Regions from separate parts of the Bradyrhizobium sp. SZCCHNRI20481 genome, predicted to be linked through region 2. Evidence: riboswitches for the same ligand, from Rfam matches in the RefSeq annotation. Region 2 holds a riboswitch; each other region holds the start of a gene.
What was found. A riboswitch is a leader RNA that binds a small molecule or an ion and turns the genes downstream of it on or off. The one in region 2 is predicted to bind S-adenosylmethionine.
Positions count from the first base shown of each region.

Region 1: it holds a riboswitch for S-adenosylmethionine, as region 2 does, so the genes downstream of both, QX132_RS32000 (homoserine O-acetyltransferase) here and QX132_RS09210 (O-succinylhomoserine sulfhydrylase) in region 2, are expected to answer to the same signal.
Region 3: it holds a riboswitch for S-adenosylmethionine, as region 2 does, so the genes downstream of both, QX132_RS20280 (GNAT family N-acetyltransferase) here and QX132_RS09210 (O-succinylhomoserine sulfhydrylase) in region 2, are expected to answer to the same signal.

Region 1 is NZ_JAUEUE010000026.1:77,968-83,689, forward strand. Features, by position in the region: gene QX132_RS31985 (prephenate/arogenate dehydrogenase family protein) at 1-532, opposite strand, end outside; gene hisC (histidinol-phosphate transaminase) at 529-1,626, opposite strand; gene QX132_RS31995 (chorismate mutase) at 1,664-2,497, opposite strand; SAM riboswitch at 2,696-2,775, shown strand; gene QX132_RS32000 (homoserine O-acetyltransferase) at 2,867-4,081, shown strand; gene metW (methionine biosynthesis protein MetW) at 4,085-4,750, shown strand; gene QX132_RS32010 (GIY-YIG nuclease family protein) at 4,816-5,151, shown strand.
Region 2 is NZ_JAUEUE010000005.1:61,732-67,453, reverse strand. Features, by position in the region: gene QX132_RS09225 (SRPBCC family protein) at 1-19, shown strand, start outside; gene QX132_RS09220 (MATE family efflux transporter) at 36-1,514, opposite strand; gene QX132_RS09215 (2'-deoxycytidine 5'-triphosphate deaminase) at 1,635-2,741, opposite strand; SAM riboswitch at 2,854-2,933, shown strand; gene QX132_RS09210 (O-succinylhomoserine sulfhydrylase) at 3,010-4,218, shown strand; gene QX132_RS09205 (SGNH/GDSL hydrolase family protein) at 4,306-5,460, opposite strand; gene QX132_RS09200 (SGNH/GDSL hydrolase family protein) at 5,474-5,722, opposite strand, start outside.
Region 3 is NZ_JAUEUE010000012.1:62,123-67,844, forward strand. Features, by position in the region: gene arr (NAD(+)--rifampin ADP-ribosyltransferase) at 1-398, opposite strand, end outside; gene QX132_RS20270 (glutathione S-transferase family protein) at 521-1,153, opposite strand; gene QX132_RS20275 (hypothetical protein) at 1,451-1,768, shown strand; gene QX132_RS20280 (GNAT family N-acetyltransferase) at 1,995-2,465, opposite strand; SAM-I-IV-variant riboswitch at 2,511-2,620, opposite strand; gene QX132_RS20285 (energy transducer TonB) at 2,810-3,289, shown strand; gene hyi (hydroxypyruvate isomerase) at 3,433-4,224, opposite strand; gene gcl (glyoxylate carboligase) at 4,270-5,722, opposite strand, start outside.

The DNA of each region.
Region 1 (5,722 bases), on a different contig from region 2:
TGATCTCGACCTTGGCGCCAAGCGCGGCCCAGAACGCGCGGAGACGGTCGATCGCGTCGGCATCTACACCGTCGGGCGGCGTCAGGATGCACCAGCGGTTGATGAACAGCTCGGCGAAGCCGGAGTCCGGTCCCGAATTCTCGGTGCCGGCGACCGGATGGGCCGGTACGAAATGAACATGCGCCGGCAGGTGCGGCGCCATGTCGCGAACGATGGCGCCCTTCACGGAGCCGACGTCGGAGACGATGGCGCCGGGCTTCAGATGCGGCGCGATCTCTTCGGCCACGGGACCGCACGCGCCGACGGGAATGCAGAGGATGACGAGGTCGGCATCCTTGACCGCCTCGGCATTGCTCGCAACGACGCGGTCGACGATGCCGAGCTCGGTCACGCGGGCGCGGGTCTTGTCCGAACGCGCCGTGGTGACGATTTCGCCGGCCATGCCTTGCAGCCGCGCCGCGCGCGCGATCGAGCCGCCGATCAGGCCGAATCCGATCAGCGCGACGCGTTCAAATCTCCCCGCGACGCTCACTTCGTCCTCATGAATTCGCTGAGAGCCTCGACGACCAGACGATTGGCCTCCTCGGTGCCGATCGTCATGCGCAGCGCATTCGGCAACTTGTAGTTGGCGAGCGCGCGCAGCACGAGGCCGCGCCGTGTCAGGAATTCGTCGGCCTCGACCGCGGTGCGGCCCTTGTCGGTCGGGAAGTGGATCAGGATGAAGTTGGTGACGCTCGGCGTCACTTTCAGCCCGAGCTTGCCGATCTCCTCGGTGAGCCAGTTGCGCCAGGTCTCGGTGTGTGCCTTCGACATCTGCTGATGCGCGGTGTCCTCGATCGCGGCGACCGCAGCGAGCATCGCGGGCGAGGAGACGTTGAACGGCCCGCGGATGCGGTTGATGGCATCGACGATGTGCGCCGGGCCGAACATCCAGCCGACGCGGAGCGCTGCGAGGCCGTGGATCTTGGAAAAGGTGTGGGTGACGACGGTGTTCTCGGTCGTGGCGACCAGCTCGATCCCGAACTCATAATCGTTGCGCGAGACGTAGTCGGCATAGGCGGCGTCGAGCACCAGCACGACATGCGAGGGAAGGCCGGCGCGCAGCCGCTTGACCTCGTCGAACGGGATGTAGGTGCCGGTCGGGTTGTTCGGGTTGGCGAGCCAGACCAGCTTGGTGCGCGGCGTCACCGCGCTGAGGATCGCATCGACGTCGGTCCGATATTCCGTCTCCGCGGCAACCACGTTCTTGGCGCCGCAGGCCATGGTCGCGATCGGATAGACCAGGAAGCCGTGCGCGGTGGAGATCGCCTCGTCGCCTTGCCCGAGAAAGGTGTGTGCCAGCAGATTCAGGATCTCGTCGGAGCCGGCGCCGCAGACGATGCGGCCGGGATCGAGGCCATAGGTGCGGCCGATCGCCTCGCGCAGCACCCGCGAGGTGCCTTCCGGATAATCCTCCAGATGCGTGGCCGCGCTCTTGAAGGCGTCGATCGCCTTGGGTGAAGGACCGAACGGAGTCTCGTTCGCCGACAGCTTGAACACCTTGCGGCCAAGCTCCGGCTTGGGACTCTTGCCCGGCGTGTAGGGCGCGATGTCGAGGATGCCGGGATTCGGCACGGGGCGGTTCATCGTCAACTCCGGAAAATCATCACTGGCGCGGGGCGTCTCAGTTGGGAACCGTATAGCGTTTCGCATGGCCGCCGACGAGGGCCGTCGAGCGCACCGAGGCGCCCGCCGCGATCAGGGCAGCCTTGATCTTGTCGAGGTTCGACGGCGACTCGATCGACACCAACAGCGCCGCGCCGTCGAAGGCGGTATCGGGCACCGCGATGACGTCGGCGAGCGGCGACAGCGCGCGGGACACCTGCGCATTCCAGCCGGAGACGCGGATGCTCCAGGTCTCGACCTCCAGCACCAGCGCGTCGTCCGCGACGCGCGAGATCGCGAACACCGGCAGCGCCGCCGGATGGTCGGCACGCTCGATGAACGGCATCCGCGCGATGATCTTCGGCGCGCCCGCGGGCTCCAGCGTGATCCACCACGGCGTATGCCCCGAGGTCGTCGACACCAGCGCGAGATCGCCCTTCGAGCGCGCCACGGCTTCGACGGCGGCCTGGGCGCTGAAATGGGCGACATAAGGCACCACGAAGCCGAAATGGAACCTGGCGGAATCGCGCATCGCGGATTCGCCGACCGACACGTCGGCGTGAACCGAGAACGGCGCCTGCACGTAAGTGAACGTCGAGACGATCACGCGCCAGATGCCCTCGACGGTGTCGAGCGGCAGGATGCCGCGATGGCGCTGCACCAGGCGCCGCATCATGTCGGCCTCGCGCGCCGGACGGAACGCCGAGCCGACCTCCTGGGTCTTCTTGACCTTGATCAGCCGGTCGATGATGTCGGCCCTGTTCATCAGCAGCTGATGGACCTGCTCGTCGATCGCGTCGATCTCCTTGCGCAAATCGGCGAGCGAGGGAGGGGCTGGCGGCGGGGTCGACATGGGCAGGGTCACTCTTCGCAGGCCGCGGGTCAACGCGCGGCGGACTGGAACGGATGCCGTTCTCTCCGATGCGGGGGACGTGCGCAACAGCAAGTTTACCTCGTGCTGCCTAGGCTTGGCTGACCTGCAGCCATGGAGCGCCCGATCGGCGGTCAACCCGAGCTTGCCTTGACGAGGAGCGCCCGCGGGACTAGTTTCTGCCCGTTCCGTGGTCATTTGAGCCGGCCGGCTTGCAGCCACGTTAAAAAACTCGCTAAACAGGCCGGGGACGTTATCGATCCCGGCCGAACCCCAGTTCAGGCCGGGTTTTTCATGGCCTGATGTGTCACGTGGTTCGGGAGCCCTTGCCGGATGGCCGGGGTGAGAGACATGACAGGCCTGACGCCGAAACCCACCTCCGCGCTGCGCACGATTGCGCCCGAAGAGCGCTCGCACGAGGTCGATCATCCGAGCTCGCTGGTCGCGCAGTTCGGTGCCGACAAGCCGCTCAGGCTCGATTGCGGCGTCGACCTGTCGCCGTTCCAGATCGCCTACCAGACCTATGGCGAGCTCAACGCCGACAGATCGAACGCGGTCCTGGTCTGCCACGCGCTGACCGGCGACCAGCACGTCGCCAACCGTCATCCGGTCACCGGCAAGCCCGGCTGGTGGGAGACGCTGGTCGGTCCCGGCCGCCCGCTCGACCCAAGCCGCTATTTCATCATCTGCTCCAACGTGATCGGCGGCTGCATGGGCTCGACCGGACCGGCCTCGCTGAACCCTGCGACCGGCAAGGTCTGGGGGCTCGATTTCCCGATCATCACCATCCCCGACATGGTGCGCGCCCAGGCGATGCTGATCGACCATCTCGGCATCGACACGCTGTTCGCCGTGGTCGGCGGCTCGATGGGCGGCATGCAGGCGCTGCAATGGACGGTGGCCTATCCGCAGCGCGTGTTCGCCACGCTCGCGATCGCCTGCGCGACGCGGCATTCGGCGCAGAACATCGCCTTCCACGAGCTCGGCCGCCAGGCCGTCATGGCCGATCCCGACTGGGACCACGGCCGCTACGGCGACAAGGGCGTTCATCCGCATCGCGGCCTCGCGGTGGCACGGATGGCCGCGCATATCACCTATCTGTCGGACGCGGCGCTGCATCGCAAGTTCGGCCGCCGCATGCAGGACCGCGAGTTGCCGACGTTCTCGTTCGACGCCGATTTCCAGGTCGAGAGCTATCTGCGCTATCAGGGCTCGTCCTTCGTCGAGCGCTTCGATGCCAACTCCTATCTCTATTTGACGCGCGCGATGGACTATTTCGACATCGCCGGCGACCACGATGGCGTGCTGGCGGCGGCGTTCCGCGGCATCAAGACCCGCTTCTGCGTGGTGTCCTTCACCAGCGACTGGCTGTTTCCGACTTCGGAATCGCGGGCGCTGGTGCATGCGCTCAACGCGTCCAGCGCGCGGGTGTCGTTCGCCGAGATCGAGACCGACAGGGGGCACGACGCGTTCCTGCTCGACGTCCCCGAGTTCTTCGAGATCGCCAGCGCTTTTCTCGATTCCGCCGGCAAGGCGCGCGGCCTCAAGGCTGTGACGGGAGGCTGAGACATGAGCATGCAGGGTGTGCTGCCGCTGAACGGATTCTCCGGCGGCGAGGTGCTGGCCTATCGGCCCGATCATCTCCTGATCGCCGGCATGGTCGAGAGCGGCTCCAAGGTGCTCGACATCGGCTGCGGCGACGGTGACCTGCTGCAGCTGCTGGAGAGCCGCGGCATCGACGGCCGCGGCATCGAGCTGTCGCGCGAGGGCGTCAACCATTGTGTCGCCAAGGGCCTCGCGGTGGTGCAGGGCGATGCCGACACCGATCTCGTCGATTATCCCGACGATGCGTTCGACTACGTGGTCCTGTCGCAGACCCTGCAGGCGACGCGGCGGCCCAAGACGGTGCTGGAAAATCTCCTGCGCATCGGCCGCCGTGCCATCGTCACCTTCCCGAATTTCGGCTTCTGGCGGCTGCGGCTGCAGCTGCTGGTCGGCGGCCACATGCCGCGCACCGACAATCTGCCTTTCACCTGGTACGACACGCCGAACATCCATTTCTGCACCATCAAGGACTTCGTGCAGCTCTGCGACGAGATCGGCGTCAAGATGGAGCGCGCCGTCGCACTTGATAGTTACGGCCGCCCCTTGCGCGTCGCCATGCCCTGGTGGTTCTGGAACATGTTCGGCGAGCAGGGGGTGTTTCTTCTGAGCAGGGCGGAGAAGGGGCGGTAGGGGGACGGGGGGCGACCGCAGCCCCGGGGCCTCGTTGAAGTTTGTGGCCCGCTCTCTCCGCCGTCATGGCCGGGCTTGTCCCGGCCATCCACGTCTTGCAGTATGGCGAGATGGCGGGCGGCTACGTGTACTTCATGACTAATCGTCCCAACGGTGCGCTCTATGTCGGCGTGACCAGCGATCTCATGCGCCGTGTCTTTCAGCATCGATCCGGCTTGGTTGATGGCTTCACCAGGCGGTATGGCTTGAAGCGATTGGTGTACTTTGAAGTCTTCGACGACATTCAGAGCGCGATCCAACGGGAGCACAACATCAAGCATTGGTCGCGCGCCTGGAAGGTTGGACTGATCCTTGCGAGCAATCCCAGCTGGGATGATCTCTACGATAGGATCACAGCTTGAGGCGCGCACGAGGACGGACGTGGATGGCCGGGACAAGCCCGGCCATGACGAGCTTGGGGTGGCGGGATTTCACTTTTCAAAGAGCCGATGGCGGTTGAGACAAGGCTGCGCATCCCCGCGGCGCATCTGCGCCCGAGCTATGCGTCATGCATCGCCTCCGATAACGAAGAGGCGCAGGGAAGGCCGGATGCTGGCCGCACCCATGGCCCGCCTGCGGAAAAAATGCAGGCGGCAGGAACCACAGGTACGAGCCGGAACACCCGGCCTTCCCTGCGCGATGGTTGAACGGCTGCTTCGCATTCTCCTCGGTGCGCCGGGCTTTTTGGCCACCGTGTCGCGCAATGCGCTTGCGCGCATCGCGCTGGATACCAGCATCGGGGTATCAGGACCGCGCGACTTGACCGTGCGTGCCGGAATTGCTCGTCCGCGCGAGGAAGCCCCACGCGCAATCCGACACGCCCACCGCATCCCACCTCAGCGTTCGTGACGACCGCGATACGCCCCTCTTGCAGTGAGGCGGGACGGGCGGAAATCTGCGCTTGATTTGGCCGACGAGGCTGGGCAAGAACTC
Region 2 (5,722 bases):
AGGCGGGCTGCGCGCCTAGACGAGCCGAGCAGCCGTCAGCCGACATGCGGAGATGGCGGGATCTGCGCCCCCGAGCCGAGCTCGGCCGCCAGCACGGCCGGGCGCAGCTCCAGCGCTGCGGCCGGCTTCGGGCCCCAGCGGGTGAGCATGACGGTGGCGAGCGTCAGCACTCCGAGCAGGACCATCGAGGACGCCGCCAGCATGAAGAAGTCGCCCTCGGTCGCGGCATGGCTCAGCAGATAGCTGCCGCCTGCGGCGATGAAGACGAGCCGCACCGTCTGTGCCAGCACCGGACCGATCACCCTGGCTGCGCCCTGCGAGGAGAAGTACATCGAGATCGCCAGGCCGATGAAGGCATACATTGGCGCTGCGACCTGAAGATAGTGCCGGCCCGCGCTGCGCGCGCTCTCGTCCTGGGTGAAGATGTCGACCCACAATTGCGGAACGATCGCGATCAGCGTCGACAGCGCACCCACCGACGCGAAAGAGACCAGCCCCGCCGTCCAGGCGATCCGGCGGGCGCGCACGATTCTTTCCGCACCGATCGCCATGCCGACCATCGGCACCGAGGCCATGCCGACGGAGAACGCGACAGTGGTCACCATGAATTCGAGCCGTGCGCCGATGCCGTAGCCGGCCAGCACGGCGGTGCCGAACGATGCCAGCATGTGCGTGAAGATCGCGATCGACAGCACGGATTGCAGCGGCGAGAAGCAGGCGATGGCGCCGACCTTGAGGATGTCGGCGAACATCGCACGGCTGATCTTGAGGCCCCGCAGCTTCGGCCGGACGCGCGCGCGGCCGGAGAACAGATACCAGCCCATCACCGAGATGCTGACGCAGAACGCCAGCAGCGCGCCGGCGGCGACGCCGCGCATGCCGAGCCCGAGGCCCAGACTCAGCGTGCCGCCGAGCACGATCTGCAGCAGTGCCGAGCTAAGGATCATGAACGACGGCAGCTTCATGTTGCCGGTGCCGCGCAGGATGCCGGCCATCGAGTTCATCAGCCAGGGCAGTATCGCGCCGCCGAAGAAGATCTGCAGATAGGCTGTGGCATGGCTCAGCACCGCGCCGCGGCCGCCGAGCACTTCCAGGAGGGCAGGGCCAAACACCAGCATGCCGACCATGAAGGTCGCGCCGAACAGCAGCGCAATCAGCAGCGCGTGCGTGGCGAGGGTCGAGGCCCGTTCGGTGTCGCCGGCGCCGAGCGCCCGCGCGATCGCCGAGGCCACGCCGCCGCCCATGGCGCCGCCGGACATCGTCATGGTCAGGATCACCAGCGGGAACACCAGTGCCATCGCCGCCAACGCCTCGATACCGAGCCGGCCGATATAGGAGGTCTCGGCGATGACGACGCAGGTGCCTGCCGTGTTCGCGATGATGTTGGGCCAGGCCAGCGACAGCAGGGTGCGCAGAATGGGGCCGTCGACGAGCGCATTCCGAACCGGCTTCGCGATGGGCGGCAACGTACGCCCCTCGCCGACCGGACTGTCGGCCAAGCCGATCTCGGACATGCTCGCTCCCCGTTTTGGCCGCGCCATCTGGCGGGACCTTTGTCGTTCCTCCTAGCACACCGCCGGGCCGCGCCCCGTGCAGCGGGCGCATTGGGGGTGCGCGGTCAGCGCGCAGCCGGGCTAGAGGCGGAAGTGCTTGGAGAGCTTCAGGCCCTGGGCCTGGTAGTTGGAGCCGATGCGGCTGCCATACATCGCGTTCGGCCGGGCCAGCATCTTCTCATAGACGAGGCGGCCGACGATCTGACCGTGCTCGAGGATGAACGGCACCTCGCGCGAGCGCACCTCGAGCACCGCGCGCGAGCCCTGCCCGCCGGCGCCGGCACAGCCGAAGCCGGGATCGAAGAAGCCGGCATAGTGGACACGGAATTCGCCCACGAGCGGATCGAACGGCACCATCTCGGCGGCGTAGTCCGGCGGCACCTGCACGGCCTCCTTCGAAGCCAGGATGTAGAACTCGCCGGGATCGAGAATGAGGCTGCCGTCGGGGCGCGCCTTGATCGGCTCCCAGAACTCCTCCACAGCATAGCCGGCGCGGCGGTCGACGTCGACGACGCCGGTATGACGCTTGGCGCGATAGCCCACATAGCCGTTGGCATTGCTGCCGGACAGGTCGACGGAAAGAGCGACGCCGCCGACGAGATCCGCATCATCGCGATCCACCAGCCGCTCGGCCTGATGCAGCGCGATCAGTTCGTCCTCCGACAGAACCGCGTCGCGGTAGCGGAAGCGGACCTGGGACAGGCGCGAGCCTTCGCGCAGCAAAACGGGAAACGTCTTCGGGCTGATCTCGGCGTAGAGCGGACCGTGATAGCCGGCTCCGATCATGTCGAATCGTCGCGTGCCGTCGGCGATCACGCGGGTGAACACGTCGAGCCGCCCGGTCGAGCTCTTCGGATTGGCGGCCGCGACGATGTCCTTCGGCAGCGCGAGACTCTCCAAGAGCGGCACGATGTAGACGCAGTTGGTCTCCAGCACTGCGCCGTCGGCGAGCGCGAATTCGTGCAGCTTCAACTCGTCGATACGCTCGGCGACCGTCGCGCCCGGCCCGGGCAGAAAGCTTGCCCGCACGCGATAGGCGATGTCGCCGAGCCGCAGGTCCAGGCTCGCCGGCTGGATCTGGCTTTCGACAAAATCGTATGCGGGGATGATCAGGCCAGCCTCCGCCATCGCCACGATCATGCGATCGGGGAGGATGCCGTGGGCGTCGGGGCTGAGCGAAAACGGCAAGACCTGATCCTTTGCAGGCGCCGGAACGGCGGCTTATCGAGCCTATATAGGGTCTTTTTACCGGTTATCCGATGGCTGGCTTGACGGAAAGGCCGGTTGCGACTATGAGCACGACTTATCCCGTGGTGATTTGAGCCGGCCGGCTTGCAGCCACGTTAAATAAGTCGCTAAACAGGCCGGGGACGATTGTGATCCCGGCCGTGAGGAGTTTTCCCAGGCCGGTTTTTTTGTGCCCATCGCTGGAGGCGGTGGTCACGATGGAGGTCACATGTCGAAGTCCCCCGCGAAGGCCCCGGCGTCGTTCGCCCGCTATCGTCCTGAAACCCGTCTGGTGCATTCCGGCACCTTGCGTTCCGAATTCGGCGAGACCGCCGAGGCGCTCTATCTGACGCAAGGCTTCGTCTACGCCACCGCCGAGGAGTGCGAGGCGCGCTTCAAGGGCGAGGATCCCGGCTTCATCTATTCGCGCTTCTCCAACCCGACCACGGCAATGTTCGAGCGCCGCATGATCGAGCTCGAGGGCGCCGAGGCCTGCCGCTCGGCCGCAACCGGCATGGCCGCAGTCACCACGGCAATCCTCGCTCCCCTCCGTGCCGGCGATCACGTCGTCGCCGCCAAGGCGCTGTTCGGCTCGTGCCGCTACGTCGTCGAAGATCTCTTGCCGCGCTACGGCATCGAATCGACCCTGGTCGATGGGCTCGACCTCGACCAATGGCAGAAGGCGGTCAGGCCGAACACCAAGTCGTTCTTCCTGGAGAGCCCGACCAATCCGACGCTCGACGTGATGGACATTCCCGCGATCGCCGAGATCGCGCACGCCCGTGGCGCGCGGCTGATCGTCGACAACGTGTTCGCGACCCCGATCTGGCAGAGCCCGCTCGCGCTCGGCGCCGACGTCGTGGTGTATTCCGCGACCAAGCACATCGATGGCCAGGGCCGCTGCCTCGGCGGCGTGATCCTGTCGTCGGAGGCGTTCATCGCCGAGCACATCCACAATTTCATGCGCCAGACCGGTCCGTCGATCTCGCCGTTCAACGCCTGGGTCCTGCTCAAGGGCCTGGAGACCTTGGCGGTGCGCGTGCGCGCGCAGACCGAGACGGCGGCGAAGGTGGCCGACTTTCTCGCGGCGCATCCGAAGATCTCGCGGCTGATCTATCCCGGTCGCGAGGACCATCCGCAGGCGGCGACCGTGCGCAAGCAGATGCGCGCCGGCTCGACGCTGGTCGGCTTCGAGGTGAAGGGCGGCAAGGCCGGCGCCTTCCGCACGCTCAACGGCTTGAAGCTCGCGCGCATCTCCAACAATCTCGGCGACGCCAAGACGCTGGTCACGCATCCGGCGACGACGACGCACCAGCGGCTGACGCCGGAGGCGCGCGCCGAGCTCGGCATCAGCGAGGGCTTCATCCGCTTCTCCGCCGGGCTCGAGCATGCCGACGATCTGATCGAGGATCTGGATGCGGCCCTGAGGGCCGCGTAGCGAATGGCCGCATAGAGAATGGCGAATAGGGCGTACCGATTGCATCCTATTCGCTACTCGCTACTCGCTATTCCCTACTCGCCACTCTCACATCGGCCGATAGGTCAGCACGTTGGCCGGCGTGTTGATGCCGAGCTTGACCTGGCCGACCGAGCGGATGATGTCGTCGCCGAGCAGCTGGGCGAAGCAGGCGTAGCCCCAATCGCTCATGTGCAGACCGTCCGAGATCACGAACTCGTTGATCGGGATCGCCTGCCGCTCGTGCCAGTCGCGCATCACCTCGAAGCGGGGGAAGATGCCGGCGTGATGCAGCTCGGCGATACGCCCGAGCAGCTTGTTCATGCGGCTGGCGTTCTCCGAGCGCTCGTTGACGCGCGGCGAATATTGCAGGTCGACCAGCACGACATCGGAGGCCGCCGCCTGGATCTTGGCGACGCCGTCATCGACCAGCTTGGCGGTCTCGGCGGGATCGAGATCGCGCAGCACCGCATTGGTGCCGACCTGCCAGATCACGAGATCCGGATGCCGGTCGATCACCGACGTCTCCAGCCGCTTCATCATCTCCGGCGCATCCTCGCCGCCGACGCCGGCATTGATGACGCTGATGTCGACCATCGGATATTGCCGGCGCAGCTGCGCGGCGAGCCGATTCGGATAGGTGTAGTCCGGCGCGCTCGCGCCATAGCCCTGCGTCGACGACGAGCCGAAGGCGACGATGACGACCGGCAGGCCGGAGGCGAGCTTGTTGGCGACGTGCGGCAGCGAAATGAAATTCTTCTTGGCGACGCCCTTCGGCGTCAGGCACGGCACGCGGTTGAAGATGTCGGTGGCCGACTTCGCGACCTGCTTGACCTTGTCGATCGCCCGCTCGGTGATGCTGCGCGACGGCGGCGCCGCCACGACGGCCTGCCCGGCTGCAGCCGGCGGCTGTGCATCGGTCATGGCCGGCGCGGTCGTCGCCGCAGGCGGCGAGGTTGTGGTCGCCGGGCGCGCCACGGCGATCGGCCCGGGCACCTGATCGCTCGCCTGCGCCACCGTGACGTGACCGATGCTCGGTCGCCCGCTGATCAGCGGAGCCTTTGGATCGGAGCTCTCCACATCGGAAAGCGCGGCGGGCGCAGCCGGCGCTGCGCTCTGCGCCCGTAGCTTCTGCGGGCTCAGCGCGAGGGCGATGGCAATGACCGCAACGGCCGAAAGCTTCTCCCATGTCCCGGAGACGCGGTGACACTCATTCGACGTCATGAACGACATAACCCTAGTTCTGCTGCGCCGGCCCGATATGCGCCGCGTCGATGATGAACTTCGACAGCGCCCGGCCGAGGCAGTCATGAACCTGCTTGGCCAGCTCGACTCCGTGCGTCGGATTGAACAGGTCGAAATCGCCCTGCTCGTTCCATTGCCGCATGATGGCAAACCGATCGAACAGCGGAATGTCCCGGTGCTGCGCCACCACACGCATGTTGTCGACATAGGGCGGCACGGAGATCAATGTCTCCGTCCGCGG
Region 3 (5,722 bases), on a different contig from region 2:
GGCCCTTCGGTCATTGCGCGCGCAACGCCCTCCTTCATCTGCCTCACCACATCCGGCGCGTGCCCCTGCCAATGAACGACCTCGGCAATGACGCGCAGCGGCGCGCGGGATCGATGAGACCGCGTCGGATTCCCCGGGAACTTCTTGTCCGTCAGGTTCGGGTCGTCAACGAACGGACCTGTGGGCTCGACGACGTAGATCCGTCCCCGTCCGTCACCGGCAGCCAACTCGGCGCCCCAGATCGCCGCATCCAGCGTCGCCGTGAAGTAGACCCAGGACATCGGCTCCGCCTCGGTGAAGTTGGACGGATACCCGACAGCGATCAGGTCGCCCGGCCGCAGATCGGCGCGCGTGCCGTGGAAGAAGGATTGCGCAAACACGGTCGCAACAGATGGCATCGGTGACCTCGGATGGGTTTCCAGCACTCGTCATCTGCCGCGGAGCGACGGTCGAATGCAAATGATCGTTTCGTCTGTTGAAGACATTGTCGGCGACCTACTCGCCTCTCTCGTTCCGCAACCTAGCTGGTCCACCAGCGCCGCGTGGCCTGGCACGTCTCCAGCGCCCGCTGGTAGCCGGCGCGGACTCGCAGCCGGGTCATGTATGCTTGCTCCGCATCACCGAACACCACACCGACGTTCTTCCGCGCCATCTCGAGCGCGTAGCCCACCGAAATGTCCGCCGCGGTGAACGCATCGCCGGCCATGTATGGCCCGCGCTCCAGCCGTCGCGTCACCAGGCTCAATCGGGTCGTGAACACGTCCATCGCCTGCCGCGCGCTCCAGTTGTTGCGCTCGCTTTCAGGCGCAAGGTGCCGGGCTCCCGAAACGAAATAAAGCGAGGCTGCGAGGCCCGCCTCACCGAGGTGGAGAAACTGCTGATAGGCAGGAAAAGCAACATCATGTGCCGCGGGCGCCAGCGCTGTCGGCCCATACCGCCCCAAGATGTATTCCATGATCGCAACGGACTCGACCATCGTGACGTCGCCATCGCGGATCGCCGGAATGAATCCGGCGGGATTGATCGTCAGGAACTCGGCGTCGTTCTCGACCCCGGCCAGGAGATCCACGTCCCGAAGCCGGTACGGCAGCCCCATCTCTTCGAGCAACCAGACGACACGGAAGCCTCTGCCCTCTCCGAACACAGTGATCATCGCTCGCAACCTCCTCCGTTGTCCGCTCCCAGGACGGCCCTCCGTTCGTCAGCCCGACATGCGGCCGGAGATTTTCTCAGCGGCTCCTCGAACTCCGGCTTGGCGCAGCACATCATGATCAGACTCGAAGATGAAAAGACGCACTAAAGATGTCGGCGGCTAGCCCATCCCAAACCGTCCAAACAGGTGGGAGCACAGCCCGCTTTCAGGTCTGAAGCAGAAGCAGGCGACCAAGGCCCTCAATGGCTGCATTTGACCCATTGCGATCATCGCGGACTGCGGGCAAGGAAGGTTGCAGTGAACGAGGCGATGCTCGGACGCCTATCCGCGCGCGGTAGGGGAAATGAGATGGCGCAAGAAATTATTGCGGCAGCGGGCAATACGGAAGTCCCAGCGTATCTCACGCTTGTTGAACTCGGATATTCGGTCGACCGCCTCGATAAGGGCGGTGAAGAGCACTGGATCGCGAAGAAAGGGACGCTTGAGCTTGTTGCCGATGGCCCGCTAGAACTTCTCGGCCTCTGTCTCTTGAGAAGCGAACGTGGAGCACGCTGGCAGGCAGCCGATAGCGAGATCGACGGGTTCTTGAAACGATTTTACCCGTTGGATAGATGACCGGGATCGCCATCATGTCGTTTAGCGATGTCCGGTTATGTGAAGGGTTTCGGATGCCGGCCGCATGATTGACGGCGCGGCATATTCGGGCGGCCGGCGTCCGAAACCCTCCAAGGGAGGAAACCGCGCATGTTGAGCGGGGTGGCGCGGCAAGCGCTATGGGGATTTGAGCAATCTAAAAGCAGACTTGATCATCTATTCCTTGTCGGCACATCGCCCTCGACCATCATTTCGTCAGCCATCTCTCGAAGTACAAATTGATCGGGTTGGAAACGTAAGCGCCATACGCTGGGCACGGAACGAACCCCTTCGCCCGATAGAGCCTCTGGGCATCGGGAAGAAATTCCGTGGTTTCCAGCCGCAGAACCGGCAGCTTGGCGGTCAGGGCCGCTTCCACGACGCGCGTCAAGAGCCTGCTGCCTATTCCAGTTGCACGAACCTCGGTGACGACATACATGCGCTTCACCTCCCCGGTACCATCAGCGAACACCTGCAGCCCCGCACAGCCAACGGCTTGTCCGGCAATCCGCGCGATAAACATTTGCGTGTCGTCGTGCGCTAGCCGATCAATTGGAGAGCCGTGATTCCTTTCCACCCCGCAGACCTTGTTTAAGAAATCGTCCAGCGCGGTTACGAGGTTAATCAGGTCCTGGGACCTTGCATCGGCCGGCTCAATTTCGATTCTATCGACAGTCATTCTCGTCCCCTTCTTCGAAGAGAGGAGCGCATGACGCCGTGGTGGCTTGTCCCGTTTAGTTGCCGGACCGGCCACATCTTCTTCCGAAGGAAGAAAGCCACCTTGCTCGGGGAGCAGGTTGGCGCTGGGCGTCGGCCCAACTCTTGATGTTGGAGTTGACGATAGCTGGCACGATCGAGCTTGGCAAGCACGCCCCAGTTTGAGGAACAACGCGCGGCCGCTCCTGGCCCAACGCGGACCTTTTCAGCCGACGCTGGCGACGTACGGGACGGGCGCTTCGCGCAACTGCGCCATACCGGCAATTTTTGGTTGTGAATTATCTTCGCGTGTGATGGAATCCGCTTATGAACGCGAGAATTCCTTCGCTGGCCGGTCTGTTCGTACTGCTACTGGCTTCGGCGTCTTTCTCATATGCGCAAACGGAAAGTGTCGGCGCTCAGGCAAGCGCTCGCGAAGCGTGGAAAAAGAAGATTGTAATACTATTAGTGAGCAAGAGAACGTTTCCGCCAGGGGCGGCCGGTCAAAGTGGCACGGCCAAGGTCAAGTTTGTCATTGATCGGCAGGGGAAACTGATTTCCAGAGAACTGGTGGAAAGCGCCGGCTCCGAGTTACTCGATACGGCGGCCCTAAGTATGATTGAGCGAGCGGAACCATTTCCGGAGCCGCCCGCAGAGATGAGCGACGATAGCTTCACCTTTACGGTACCCATCAACTTTGCCAACAGGAAGCAGTTGCCTTGGGCAGGCGGACAATGGCCTGCTGAGTGGGTCGACGAGCAGAAGAAGATTGACACAAAAATTCACGGCATCTGTCGTGGCTGCTAAGGCGTGAGTGAAACTCACGCGCAACAACATTGAAGCTGCGCCATCCTGTAGCGCTCGATGCAATCCATAAGCCTCGCGTGAAGAGACAGGAGCGGCGGCATCTTCCTCGGCAGCAAACCCGGGCTGAATGGCACGTAGTAAACTCAGCTCGCGGGAACGATCGCGCGATCGGTCAGCCAGCCCAGCCCGTCCACCGTCGTCGTCTGCGGCTTGTACTCACAACCGATCCAGCCGCGATAGCCGATCGCATCCAGATGCCGGAACAGGAACGCATAGTTGATCTCGCCGGTGCCGGGCTCGTGGCGGCCCGGATTGTCGGCGAGCTGGATGTGCGCGATGCGGGCGAGATGCTTCTGCATGGTGCGGGCGAGATCGCCCTCCATGATCTGCATGTGGTAAATGTCGTACTGGAGGAACAGATTGTCGGACTCGACCTCCGAGATCAGCTGAAGCGCTTGTGCCGTGCGGTTGAGGACAAAGCCGGGAATGTCGAGCGTGTTGATCGGCTCGATCAAGAGCTTGATCCCCTGCGCTTTCAGCGCGGTTGCGGCAAAGCGCAGGTTGCGGACCAGCACCTGGTTGAGCTCGCGCGGGTCGGCATCATCAGGCGCTATCCCGACGAGGCAGTTGACCTGGCGGCAGTCGAGCGCCCGCGCGTATTCGATGGCGCGACGAACGCCGTCGCGGAATTCGTCGACGCGATCCGGCAGGATCGCGATGCCGCGCTCGCCCGCGGCCCAGTTGCCGGCGGGCAGATTGTGCAGCACCTGCGTCAGCCCGTGACGCGTCAGCTGCTCGCTCAGCTCCGCCTTGTCGAAGTCGTACGGGAAGAGATACTCGACACCGCTGAAGCCGGCCGCCTTGGCAGCCGCGAAGCGCTCGATGAACGGGAGCTCGTTGAAGAGCATGGTGAGATTGGCAGCAAAGCGCGGCATGTCATGGTCCTCGAATTGGTCCTCGAATGAGAGCGGTTGCTGCGATCAGGCCGGCAGCAAGGTGCGCGGCGGCTCGGCCGGGGTGTCGTCCACCGGCAGGTCGAGCACCTCCTCGAACTCCACGACGTTGTCGATCTCGGTACCCATCGCGATGTTGGTGACGCGTTCGAGCACGAACTCGACCACGACAGGCACCTGGTATTCCGCCATCCATTCGCGCGCGGTCGCGAACGCAGCCTGCGCCTGGCGAGGGTCGGTGACGCGGATCGCCTTGCAGCCGAGGCCCTGCGCGACCGCGACGTGGTCGACGCCATAGCCGCCGACCTCCGGCGCATTGATGTTCTCGAACGACAGCTGGACCTGATAGTCCATCGAGAAGCCGCGCTGCGCCTGCCGTATGAGGCCGAGATAGGCGTTGTTCACGACGACATGGATGTAAGGCAGGTTGAACTGGGCGCCGACCGCGAGCTCCTCGATCAGGAACTGGAAATCATAGTCGCCCGAGAGCGCGACGATCTCACGCTTCGGATCCGCGACGCGCACGCCGAGCGCGGCCGGCAAGGTCCAGCCGAGCGGCCCCGCCTGCCCCGCATTGATCCAGTTGCGCGGGCGGTGGACGCTGAGGAACTGGGCGCCGCCGATCTGCGACAGGCCGATGACGCTGATGTAGCAGGTGTCGCGACCGAACGCCTTGTTCATCTCGTGATAGACGCGTTGCGGCTTGATCGGCACCTGGTCGAAATCGCTGCGCCGGAGCATGGTCCGCTTGCGGTCCTGGCACGCCGCGGGCCAGGCCTGCCGCTCGCGCAGTTTGCCCGCCTTGCGCCATTCGCGCGCGACGCTGAGGAACATCTCCAGCGCCGCCTTTGCATCCGAGACGATGCCGAGCTCGGGATTGAACACGCGGCCGATCTGGGTCGGCTCGATGTCGACATGCACGAAGGTGCGCCCTTTCGTGTAGGTCTCGATCGATCCGGTGTGGCGGTTGGCCCAGCGGTTGCCGATGCCGAGGACGAAATCGGACTCGAGGAAGTTGGCATTGCCGTAGCGATGGCTGGTCTGCAGGCCGACCATGCCGGCCATCAGCAAATGATCGTCGGGAATGGCGCCCCAACCCATCAGGGTCGGCACGACAGGCACGTTGACGGTCTCGGCGAAGGCGACCAGCAGGTCGCTGGCATCGGCATTGATGACGCCGCCGCCGGCGACGATCAGCGGGCGCTCGGCGGCGTTGAGCATCTCAAGCGCCTTCTCGATCTGCTTGCGGGTTGCGGCGGGCTTGTAGACCGGCAGCGGCGCATAGGTCTCGTCGTCGAACTCGATCTCGGCGAGCTGCACGTCGAGCGGCAGGTCGATCAGCACCGGTCCCGGGCGGCCCGAGCGCATGATGTGGAAGGCCTGGCTGAACACGCGCGGTACCAGCCCCGGCTCGCGCACCGTCACTGCCCATTTGGTGACGGGCTTGGCGATCTGCTCGATGTCGACGGCCTGGAAATCC